3 regions of the Streptomyces sp. NPDC127119 genome follow, and region 1 is predicted to be linked to each of the others. Evidence: riboswitches for the same ligand, from Rfam matches in the RefSeq annotation. Region 1 holds a riboswitch; each other region holds the start of a gene.
What was found. Region 1 has a riboswitch for cobalamin ahead of metE (5-methyltetrahydropteroyltriglutamate--homocysteine S-methyltransferase). Riboswitches for the same ligand answer to the same signal wherever they lie in the genome.

Region 1 (3,804 bases):
TGAGGCGGAAGGCCTCGGTGGCCCACGCCAGATACGCCGGACGGTCGGCGGCCCGCAGCGGCAGCGTCTCGCGCAGGGCGGGTTCGTCGACCTGGATGACCGAAGTCCCGGCCGCCTCAAGGTCGTTCACCTCGTCGCGCAGGGCGAGGGCGACCTGGCGGGCGGTGTCGCCGAGGGGCTGGTCGTCGCGGACGAAGGACCAGGCGAGCATGGTGACGGGCCCGGTCAGCATGCCCTTGACCGGCTTGGCGGTGAGCGACTGGGCGTACGTCGTCCAGCGCACCGTCATGGGTTCGGGGCGGGAGATGTCTCCGGCGAGGATCGGCGGGCGGACGTACCGCGTGCCGTAGGACTGGACCCAGCCGTGCTGGGTGGCGAGGTATCCGGTGAGCTGTTCGGCGAAGTACTGGACCATGTCGTTGCGTTCGGGTTCGCCGTGCACGAGCACATCGAGGCCGGTCTTCTCCTGGAACGAGATCACCTCGCCGATCTCGGCCCGGATGCGCTCCTCGTACCCGGCGCTGTCGATCCGCCCGGCGCGCAGGTCGGCCCGTGCCGTGCGCAGTTCCGTGGTCTGGGGGAACGAGCCGATGGTGGTGGTCGGCAGCAGCGGCAGGCCGAGGCGGGCGCGCTGGGCCGCGGCCCGCTCGGCGTACGGCAGGGAGCGGCGGGCGTCGGCGTCCGTGACGGCGGCGGCCCGGGCCCGTACGGCGGGGTCGCGGGTGATCGCGGACCCGGCGCGGGAGGCCAGGTCGGCCCGGTTGGCGGCGAGTTCGGCGGCGATCGCGCCGGTGCCGCCCGCGAGGCCCTTGGCGAGAGTGACGATCTCCGCGGTCTTCTGCCGGGCGAAGGCGAGCCAGCGGCGGATCTGCGGCTCGATGTCGCGTTCCGCGGAGGCGTCGAGGGGGACGTGGAGGAGGGAGCAGGAGGCGGCCACGTCGACCCGGTCGGCCAGCCCGAGCAGGGTGCCGAGCGTGCCGAGGGACTTTTCCAGGTCGTTGACCCAGATGTTGCGGCCGTTGACCACTCCGGCGATCAGACGCTTGCCGGGCAGTCCGCCCACGGCGGCGAGCGCGTCCAGGTTGGCGGCGGCCGACTCGGTGAAGTCCAGCGCGAGACCTTCCACCGGGGCCTTGGCCAGCACCGGCAGGGCGTCGCCGAGCCGGGCGAAGTAGGACGCGACCAGCAGCTTCGGGCGGTCGGTCAGGGCGCCGAGGTCACGGTAGACGCGGGTGGCCGTGTTCAGCTCGGCGGGTGTGCGGTCCTGCACCAGGGCGGGCTCGTCGAGCTGGACCCACTCCGCCCCCGCGGCGCGAAGATCGGCGACGATCTCGGCGTACACGGGCAGCAGCCGGTCGATGAGGGTGAGCGGGTCGAAGTCGGCGGCGACACCCGGGGCGGGCTTGGCGAGCAGGAGGTAGGTGACGGGTCCGACGAGGACGGGACGTGCGGTGAGCCCGAGCGCCAGGGCTTCCTTCAGCTCCGCGACCTGCTTGCTCGAGTCGGCCGTGAAGACGGTGTCCGGACCCAACTCGGGCACCAGATAGTGGTAGTTGGTGTCGAACCACTTGGTCATCTCCAGCGGCGCCACGTCCTGGGTGCCGCGCGCCATGGCGAAGTAGCCGTCGAGCGCGTCGGCCTCGACGGCGGCGCGGTGGCGTGCGGGGATCGCGCCGACCATGACACCGGCGTCCAGGACGTGGTCGTAGTACGAGAAGTCACCGGTGGGAACCTCGTGGACGCCGGCCTCGGCCAGCTGCCGCCAGTTGGCCCGGCGCAGCTCGGCGGCGGTGGCCCGGAGGGCTTCGGCGTCGACCCGGCCCTTCCAGTAGCCCTCGACGGCCTTCTTCAGTTCCCGGTTCTGTCCCTGGCGGGGGTAGCCGTACACGGTGGCCCGTGCCGCCGCGGCTGCGGACTGCGCTGTCACGGAAATCTCCTTCGCGAGATATCTCCCTGGGATCCCGGGACGGGACGCGAGCGCGAAGGGGTGACGGACCGGGCGGAAACCGAGCCGCGCGCAGAGCGCGGTCGTCCGCCGGATCAAGTACGCCGACCCGCCCACGAGGTCACCGGGATCTCCGCGCACGAATGGTTCGCGCACGGGCAGTTGGCAGGTCTTCGGACTCGCGGGCACGTCCTCCCTGCGGAGGACACCTACTGGCCGTCGCTTCCCAGACCCGGCCGGGCCCAGTGCGTGTGACGGCGGTCGTTCCCACTCACCGCTGCGGGGCAGTCCCGGATTCCCACCGGGTTCCCTCTTGCGACGCACCCGTCTGGCGGACGGGGCGAACCAGCTGCACCGGCCACCCTACGGGGCACACCCCGGTCGTGGAAAACTTTTCAGTGCACGGAGAAGCCGCCGTCGACGAAGACCGACTGCCCGGTGACGTACGCGGAGGCGGCGCTCGCCAGGAAGACCGCCGCGCCCGCGAAGTCCTCCGCGAGGCCGTTGCGTCCGACCATCGTGCGCGCCGCCAGGGCCGCCACCTTCTCCGGGTCGGACGACAGCCGCCGGTTCAGCGGTGTCATCACGAAGCCCGGCACCAGCGTGTTGACGGTGACCCCGTACGGCGACCAGGCCTCCGCCTGCGAGCGGGCCAGTGACTCCAGCGCCCCCTTGGCGACGCCGTAGGCGCCGCTCTGGACGAAGGCGCGGTGCGCCTGCTGCGAGGTGATGTGGATGATCCGCCCGAAGCCCCGCTCGGCCATGGCCGGGCCGAAACGCCGGCCCAGCAGGAAGGGCGCGTCCAGGTTCAGGGCCATGGTGGTGTCCCAGACCTCGTCGCTGAGCTCGCTCATCGGCGGCCGGAGGTTGACCCCGGCGCAGTTGACGAGGATGTCGGGTTCACCGAAGGCCTCGACCGCCCGCTCGGCGGCCTCGCGCACGCCTTCACGCGTACCGAGATCCGCGCCGACCCAGGCCGCACGGCAGCCGAGCGCAGCCAACTCCTCGACCGTCGCCCGCAGTTCCGCTTCCTTGCGGGCCACGACGACGACGCTCGCACCGGCGCGGGCCAGCGCTTCCGCCATGCCCCGCCCGATGCCGGAGCTGCCGCCGGTCACCAGGGCGACCCGGCCGTCCAGGGAGAACAGTTCTGAGAGGTAGTGCTGCGAGTCCATGGCGGCACCCTAGAAGGGCGGCGCCGGGAGCGCACCGGCGGGGGTGCGATGCGGTCGTGCGGTGAACGGTCCAGGTCAGGAGCCTGGCCCCAGGTCGCGAGACTGGCACGGCGGGGCTGTCGATCGGCCGGCCGACCTCGTACCCGCCGCGGGTGCCGGCTCAGCCCAGTACGAGCGGCAGCCGCCCTGCGAGGGTGCCCAGCGCGGTCTTCTCCGCATCGGTCGGCGTCCGCCGTCCGGTGCCGATCAGCAGCGCGGCCTTGTCGGAGAACGAGGCCGGGAACGGGGTCCCGGCGATCTGCTCCAGCGACGCGCGGGCCGCCGCCAGGGTCTCGGCGGGCGGCTGGGCGGTCGAGGTCAGCCGGGAGATCAGGTCGAGGTGGTGCAGGGTCGCTTCGAGGACGTACACGGACAGGTAGTCGCCGACGGTCAGCACCTCGTCGCGGGTGCCGACGCGGGCCGTGGGATCGGCGAGTCCGGCGGCGCGGCCCGCGGCGGAACCGACGTCGTCGAAGTGGAACTTCAGCAGCTCCGGCTCCCCGTACGCGGCGGCCAGCCGGGGGATCAGCGCGTCCAGCGGATCCTCGCCGGCCGGGGTCCCGCCGAGCTGCCAGTAGGTGACCGCGTCCACGGTCGGTCCGGTGTCGGCGGGGGTGGCCAGGGTGATCAGGATGTCCTGGGCGT
Region 2 (3,804 bases), on a different contig from region 1:
AGCAGCACGAGTCCGAACGACAGCAGCGCGCCGAGGAAGGCGCCCGCCGAGACCGACACCAGGCCGCCGCCCGCGCCGAGGACGACCACGACGACCGCGCCGGTCGAGGCTCCGGACGACACCCCGAGGACGAACGGGTCGGCGAGCGGGTTGCGCAGCAGCGACTGCATGACCGCGCCGCACACGGCGAGTCCGGCCCCGCAGACGGCGGCCAGCAGGGTGCGCGGCAGCCGCAGCTGCCAGACGATGCCGTCCCGGATGGGGCTCAGCTCCGTACTCCCCCAGCCCAGATGGGAGGCGACCACGGACCAGACGTCGGCGACGCGGATGTCCGCCGGGCCGATGGTGATCGCGACGGCGACGGAGGCGACGAGCAGTGCCACACCAGCCGCGCAGAGCAGTCCCACACGCGGCCGTGCCATCCGGCGAGTCACCCCGTGAGCCCGAACTCCCGCAGGGCGGCGGCCACTTGTTCGACGCCCTCGACGGTACGGATGGTCGGGTTCATGGCCTGCCCGCTGAGCAGGACGTACCGCTTCTTCTTCACGGCGGTCATGTTCTTGGTGACCGGGTCGGACTCCAGGAACTCGATCTTCTTCTTCGCGGACTCGGCGGTCTGCGACTTGCGGGTCAGATCGCCGATGACGAGGACGTCGGGGTCGCGGTCGGCGACCGTCTCCCAGTTGATCTGGGGCCATTCCTCGTGGGTGTCGTCGAAGACGTTCTTCGCGTCGAACGCCCGGGTGATGATGCCGGGGGCGCCGCAGCAGCCGGCCATGTAGGGCGACTCGGAGTTGGCGAACCAGTACAGGAGGGAGACGTCGGAGGCGTCGATGCCCGCGGTGGCCTTCTTCATGCGCTGCCGGAGCTCGGCGACCAGCTTGTCGCCCCGCTCCTCCACACCGAACACCTCGGCCAGGTCGCGTATCTCCCCGTAGATGGCGTCGATGCCGAGGGGCTTCTTGCGGGCGCCGTCGCCGTCCCCGGTGTTGTCCTTGCCCGCGCAGTCGGAGGGCGAGACGTACGCGGGTACGCCGAGCTTCTCGAACTGCTCGCGGGTGGCGACGCCTCCCTTGCCGAGCGTGGACACGAACGAGGCGGCGACGAAGTCGGGGTCGGCGTCCAGGACCCGTTCGAACGACGGGTTGTTGTCGGCGATCCGCTTCACCTGCGCGTCGGCCTTCTCCAGGCCCTTCATCACCGGGTCGGTCCAGGTGGCGCTGCCGGCCATCCGGTCGGCGAGGCCCAGCGAGAACATGATCTCGGTGGTGCCCTGGTTGAGGGAGACGGCCTTGCGCGGCGGGGACTCCACGCGGACGGTGTGACCGCAGTTCTCCAGGGTGACGGCTGCCGCGGAGTCCTTGCCGGCTGAGCCGGACGAGTCGGCACCACCGCACGCGGTCAGCAGAACGACCCCGGAAACGAGCAGGGCGGCAGGGCGGGTGGGGCGTGCGATGGGCACGGAAGTTCCTCAGACGTCGAGGGCTCGAACGCGGAGCCCGGTCGTACGGTGCTCCCCCGCCGTCTCGGGACCGCGGAGGCCGCCAGCAGGTCTTCGGACTCGGGTTCACCCGGACGAGGCGCCTTCCCGGACCGTCGATCCGGTCCAGTGGCCGATGCCCCGCCCGTCACCCTCACCGCTGCGCGTCAGCTCCGGATTTCCACCGGATTCCCTGACCCACGTACATGGGTTCGACTGGCTTTCGCAAGCTATCACGGCGGCTTTCACGGCCGTGCGGCAGTGCGGCGGGGGCTCGGTCGTGACGTGGCGGGGGCTCGACGTGAATGCCGGTCTCCGCCGCCCGTTTCGTACGTTTCTCCTGTTCCGGCGGTGTTCACGGTGGCGCCACGCCCGTGCCCCCGCGGCCTGAATGAGTGGTTCCGTTCAGCGCGCCGCTCGGAGGCACCGGAGGACCGACCCATGCCGCAGGACCAGCCCAGGACCGGAACCTCCGGAATCACCGGGACCGCCGGAAAGGACATGGCCGGACGGGATCCGTCCGGGAGGGACCCGGCCGATGGGGAAGCCGCGACGGCCATCGACCGCCGTCGCTTCCTGCTCGTCTCCGGCACCCTCGCGATGGCGGCGGGGGCGACGGCGGCAGCGGGAGCGGCGACCCTCGTCCCCCCGCAGCGCCCCGGCCCCTCCGCGGTTCCCGCAGCCGAACAGGTGGCCCAGCGGCCGGCCCGTGCCACCCGGCGGCCGGCGCCGTACGCGGCCACCACCCTGGACATGACCGCCCGGCTGAGCGGAAGCCCGCACTCCGGCACCTACCGCCGACTCGTCACGGGTCCGGGCCTGCCCCTGGTCGTACGGGAGGAACTCGCCCCCGCCGCCACCGGCCGCCCGGACCGGCGGACCCCGCTCGCGTGCTTCGTCCAGTTCACCGACCTGCACCTGACCGATGTGCAGAACCCGCTGCGCACGGAGTTCCTGCGCTCGGGCGGGGCCGCGGCCTGGCGTCCTCAGGAGGCGCTGACCGTGGCGGGGGCCGTCGCGCTCGTGGAGCAGGTGAACGCGCTCGCCGAGGGCCCGCACACCGGTCTGCCGCCCGCGTTCGTGATGACGACCGGCGACAACATCGACAACAACTCCGCGCTCGAACTCGACTGGTTCCTCACGCTGATGAGCGGCGGCCGGATCACTCCCGACTCCGGCGACCCGTCGGCGTACGAAGGCGTCCAGAACTCGGGGCTCCCCCTCTACTGGCACCCGGACGACCCGGGCCTGCGCGACCTGGACAAGCGGCGCGGGCTGCCCGCCGTCCCCGGGTTCCTCACGGCCGCGCGGCGGCCGGTGACCAGCCCGGGGCTCGGCATCCCCTGGTACTCGACGGTGGGCAACCACGACGATCTGCCCGGCGGCTGCCTGTCACCCGCGCTCGGCGACTTCGCGACGGGCTCCCGGAAGCTGCTGTCGGTCCCGGACACGGACACGGCCGCCTACGCGAAGGCCCTGCGGACCGGCGACGACCCCAAGAGCGAGGTGCTCGAAGCGATCCTGCGACGGCACGCCCGCTCGGCACGGCCCGTGACGGCCGACGAGCGGCGCCGGCTGTGCACCCCGCACGAGTATCTGGCCGCACACCTCGACCCCGGGCGGGCAGGGGCGGGACCGGTCGGCCACGGCTACACCCAGGACAGCCTGGACGGCGACCGGATGTACTACTCCTTCCGGATCGCCGAGAACGTCATCGGCGTCAGCATCGACACGACGTACCGCAGCGGCCACTACGAGGGCTCGCTGGGCACCGGTCAACTGCGCTGGCTGGAACGGACGCTCGCCGCGCACAGTTCCCGGTCGTACGACGCCGACGGCCGCCTCGTACGCAACTCCCGGGCCGACGACGCCCAGGTGCTGGTCTTCAGCCATCACCACAGCCCGAGCATGACCCGCCGCCCCGACGCGGCCCGCTCCGAGGAACCGCGGCACGACGGCGCGGAGGTCCTGGCGCTGCTCGGCAGATTCCCGAACGTGGTGGCGTGGATCAACGGCCACAGCCACGTCAACCGGATCACGGCGCATCCCCACCCGACCCCGGCCCGCTCCTTCTGGGAGGTCAACACGGCCTCCCACCTGGACTATCCGCACCACGCCCGGCTGATCGAACTGACCGACAACGGGGACGGCACGCTGTCGCTGTTCACCACACTCGTCGAATCCGCGGCCCCGCACCGCACGGCCCCCGACTTCACCGACCTGTCAGCGGTGGGCCTGGCGTCCCTGTACCGCGAACTGGCCTACAACGCCCCGAACCTGACAGAGACCACGTGGGCGGGCACACCCCAGGACCAAAACGTGGA
Region 3 (3,804 bases), on a different contig from region 1:
GGTGTGGGCGTGGTTGACGCCGCGCATGACGAAATCGTTGCCGTTGCCTTCGAGCAGGCGGCCGTCGTCGATATGGAGGCCGGTCGCGAGGGCGCCCGGAGACGCGCCGGGCGGGTCACCGGGCAACTGGGCGTGTGCGGCGGTCGGTACGAGCGCGCCGAGAACGACGAGCCCGAGCAGGGCGGCCAGCCCGGCGAGGAACGCGCTGACGAGGTTCTTCCGTGTCGTGCTTCTTGTTCTTCTCACTGCGACTCCAGGGAGTGAGCGCCAAGAAACTTGGGTTGCGGGAAAGTGGGAGCGCTCCCATAGAGTCACCTTGCCAGGGGCACGTCAAGACTTGGCGCATGCTCGGCCGCGTAACGGCTGTGCCGGAGGGGGCCTGCGGGGAGGCCCCCTCCAGGACGTGTCAGGACCCGGCGGCTGCGGGGACCCCGGCGTCGAAGGGCACGGACGTGTGCTGATGGACGATCAGCCAGCGGTCGCCCGTCAGCCGGTAGCCGGTGGTCACCCGTGCCGTGGTGTCCAGCGCGTGGCCGCCGGCCAGCGTGGCGCGCATCCGTACGAGCGCGTGGCTGAAGGCGATGCTCTCGTCGACCCGCACGCGGAATTCGAGCACCTCGCGCTCGACCGGCCCGGACAGCGTCGAGAACCACACCTCCTCGGCCTTGCGGAGCGCCTCGACCCCGCGCTGCTCCAGACCGCTCACCGGGTGGAACACCTCCACGTCCGGTGCGTAACAGGCCATCGCCCGGTCGAAGTCCCGCTCCCGCCCGGCGGCCGTCAGTTCCGCGTCGAGCCGGCGGATCTCCCCCTCGGCGTCCTCGTCGTCCCAGAACGCGCGCACCTCCATGGCCCCGAGGGCCGCCACCGGGTGCTTCGAAGCGGCCTCCACTGCCTCCTCCAGGCTGTCGCACTCAAGGATGTCGTACCCGGCGACGTACTCCTTCGTCTCCGCGAACGGACCGTCGGTGCGCAGCACTTCGCCCTCGCGGACGCGCACGGTCACCGCGTCGGCCGGGGGCCGCAGCCGGTGGCCGTGCAGCCGTACACCGCGGCGCACGCTCAGCTCCTCCACCCATGGTTCGACGGGGGCCATCCCCGAGGCGTCGGCGGTGTCGTCCCCACAGACCAGCAGCATGTACTTCATGGTTCCTCCCGGTGTTCCTGAGACCCTGTACCTCCCCGACGAACCGGGGTGAGCCGAATCGACACCCCCGCAGCATCTCTTGTGGACCGGCGCCGCAGAAGGCGGCACCCGGCAGCGGTGTGGCCTGTTCCGGGAGCCCGCGGGACACCTGCCGTACGTACGCTGGGAACAGGTGGCGGAAGAGGGGTCGTCAGGATGGCGGGACAGTCGTGCACGGGGTGCGCCGGGACCATGCGGTCGCTGCGCGAGGAACTGCGACAGGCCTCGGAGGAACGGTCCTTCGCCGGACTCCCGATGCCCCGGCCGGACAGCGGACGGTCCGCGGACACCCCTGACCTGGCCGGGGACGACCTGGTGGCCTTCGTCGAGCGTCAGGTGGCCGAGCACGAACAGGACCTCGGGCCCGACCATCCGGACACCCTGCGCTCCCGCAACAACCTCGCGGGCGCCTGTCTGCAGGCAGGACACCTCAAGCAGGCAGTCTCACTGTCCGAGCGGAACCTGGCCGACAGCGAGCGCGTCCTGGGCGCCGCCGATCCCCATACGCTGACCTGCCGGAACAACCTCGCGGGCGCGTACGAGGCGGAGGGCGCCCCGGACCGTGCCGTCCCGCTCTACGAGAGCGCGCTGGCGGCCCGCGAGCGCGTCCTGGGACCCACCGACCTGCTCACCCTGCAGTGCCGGGACAATCTCGCCCGCGCCCACGTGCTGACGGGGAACCCCGTGCTCGCCGTCCCGCTCCACGAGCGCACGCTCGCCGACCGTGAACGCGTCCTGGGCGCCGACCACCCCGACACCCTGCTCTCCCGCTGCGAACTCGCCCATGTCCACCACGTGGTGGGAAACCCCGCGCGCAGTGCCGAGCTGTTCACGCGAGCCCTGGCCGACAGCGAGCGCGGCCTCGGCCCCGGCCACCCCGCGACCCGGCGGCTGCGGGAACTCCTGGCCCATGTGCAGGGCGGCTGAACAGGCGCTCCGTTCCCACCGGGAGGACCGGCGCGCGCCGCGTGACCACTCTCACGCCCCCCGAGGGCCGCTTGTCACCACCCCTGTACGCGCACTACTGTCACGACGCCTTGGTGCTCGGGAAATCGGTGTGATGCCGGTGCGGCCCTCGCCACTGTGATCGGGAAGTCCGGCTCCGGCCCTCACGGGCAGCCACTGGGTCCTCGGACCCGGGAAGGCGGAGCACGGGTGGTGTTACCCGTAAGCCAGGAGACCGGCCAAGGCACGTCAACCATCCACGAGGTGCTGGAGAGGGTCTGCTGAGCCATGCACATAGCCGAGGGTTTCCTTCCTCCGGCGCACGCGGTCGCCTGGGGCGTCGCGTCGGCGCCGTTCGTCGTCCACGGAGTCCGGTCGCTCACCCGTGAGGTCAGAGAACATCCCGAGAGCACGCTCCTCATCGGCGCGTCGGGGGCCTTCACCTTCGTTCTCTCCGCACTGAAACTGCCGTCGGTGACCGGCAGCTGTTCGCATCCCACCGGCACCGGCCTCGGCGCCATCCTGTTCCGGCCACCGATCATGGCGGTCCTGGGCACCATCACCCTGCTCTTCCAGGCGCTGCTGCTCGCGCACGGCGGACTGACCACGCTGGGCGCCAACGTCTTCTCGATGGCGATCGTCGGCCCGTGGGCCGGCTACGCGGTGTACCGGCTGTTCCGGCGGTTCGACGCGCCGCTGATGGTCGCGGTGTTCTTCGCCGCGTTCGTCGCCGACCTGTCCACCTACTGCGTCACCAGCGTGCAGCTGGCGCTCGCGTTCCCCGACCCGAGCAGTGGATTCCTGGGCGCGCTCGGCAAGTTCGGCTCGATCTTCGCCGTCACCCAGATCCCGCTCGCGGTCAGCGAGGGCCTGCTCACCGTGCTCGTGATGCGGCTGCTGGTGCAGTCGAGCAAGGGCGAACTGACCCGGCTCGGTGTGTTCCTGACCGGCAGGCGGACCCGGACCGGGAAGTCCGGCCCGAACGAGACTCACGAGACCGACGAGACGCCCGAGACGACCGGGACGGTGGCCCGATGAGCCGTAACGCGAAGATCAACGCCCTGCTGCTGCTCGTGGTGGCCGCGCTCGCCGTCCTGCCGCTGGTCTTCGGCATGGGCGACCACAAGAAGGAGCCGTTCACGGGCGCCGACGCGGAGGCGGAGACCGCGATCACCGAGATCGAGCCGGACTACGAGCCGTGGTTCTCACCCCTGTACGAGCCGCCCTCCGGTGAGATCGAGTCGGCGCTGTTCGCCCTCCAGGCCGCCCTCGGCGCGGGCGTCCTCGCCTACTACTTCGGCCTGCGCCGGGGCAGGCGCCAGGGCGAACTGCGGGTCCTGGCACAGCGGGAGGACGACCAGGGACCGACGGACAAGGCGTCCGACGCTGCCGGTGCGTCCGCGGCCGGGCCGAGCCGACCGACCGAACGGGCCTGAACCTTCGTGCTGCCGATCGACGCGGCGGCGCACAGCAGTCGCTGGCGCCGCCGCCATCCCGTGGACAAGGCCGTGCTCGGTCTCGGCCTGACCGTCCTCGCGATCTCCCTCCCGCCCTGGCCGGGCGCCGCCCTGGTCCTGGTGACCGCCCTCACTGTGCTGCTGGGCCCGGCCGCGGTACCCGCCCGGCGGCTCTGGCGCGCCTACCGGGTGCCGCTGGGCTTCTGCGTGACCGGT

Region 2: linked by a shared signal. The riboswitch ahead of ACFVH5_RS25835 (ABC transporter substrate-binding protein) and the one ahead of metE (5-methyltetrahydropteroyltriglutamate--homocysteine S-methyltransferase) in region 1 are both predicted to bind cobalamin.
Region 3: linked by a shared signal. The riboswitch ahead of ACFVH5_RS13225 (energy-coupling factor ABC transporter permease) and the one ahead of metE (5-methyltetrahydropteroyltriglutamate--homocysteine S-methyltransferase) in region 1 are both predicted to bind cobalamin.

The regions. Positions count from the first base shown of each region.
Region 1 is NZ_JBHXTO010000148.1:9,110-12,913, forward strand. It holds gene metE (5-methyltetrahydropteroyltriglutamate--homocysteine S-methyltransferase) at 1-1,927, opposite strand, end outside; cobalamin riboswitch at 2,092-2,310, opposite strand; gene ACFVH5_RS37335 (SDR family NAD(P)-dependent oxidoreductase) at 2,341-3,120, opposite strand; gene ACFVH5_RS37340 (maleylpyruvate isomerase N-terminal domain-containing protein) at 3,281-3,804, opposite strand, start outside.
Region 2 is NZ_JBHXTO010000068.1:22,411-26,214, reverse strand. It holds gene ACFVH5_RS25840 (FecCD family ABC transporter permease) at 1-422, opposite strand, end outside; gene ACFVH5_RS25835 (ABC transporter substrate-binding protein) at 431-1,462, opposite strand; cobalamin riboswitch at 1,529-1,716, opposite strand; gene ACFVH5_RS25830 (TIGR03767 family metallophosphoesterase) at 1,982-3,804, shown strand, end outside.
Region 3 is NZ_JBHXTO010000022.1:48,933-52,736, reverse strand. It holds gene ACFVH5_RS13240 (cellulase family glycosylhydrolase) at 1-246, opposite strand, end outside; gene ACFVH5_RS13235 (nuclear transport factor 2 family protein) at 407-1,147, opposite strand; gene ACFVH5_RS13230 (tetratricopeptide repeat protein) at 1,379-2,113, shown strand; cobalamin riboswitch at 2,208-2,390, shown strand; gene ACFVH5_RS13225 (energy-coupling factor ABC transporter permease) at 2,420-3,169, shown strand; gene ACFVH5_RS13220 (energy-coupling factor ABC transporter substrate-binding protein) at 3,166-3,567, shown strand; gene cbiQ (cobalt ECF transporter T component CbiQ) at 3,574-3,804, shown strand, end outside.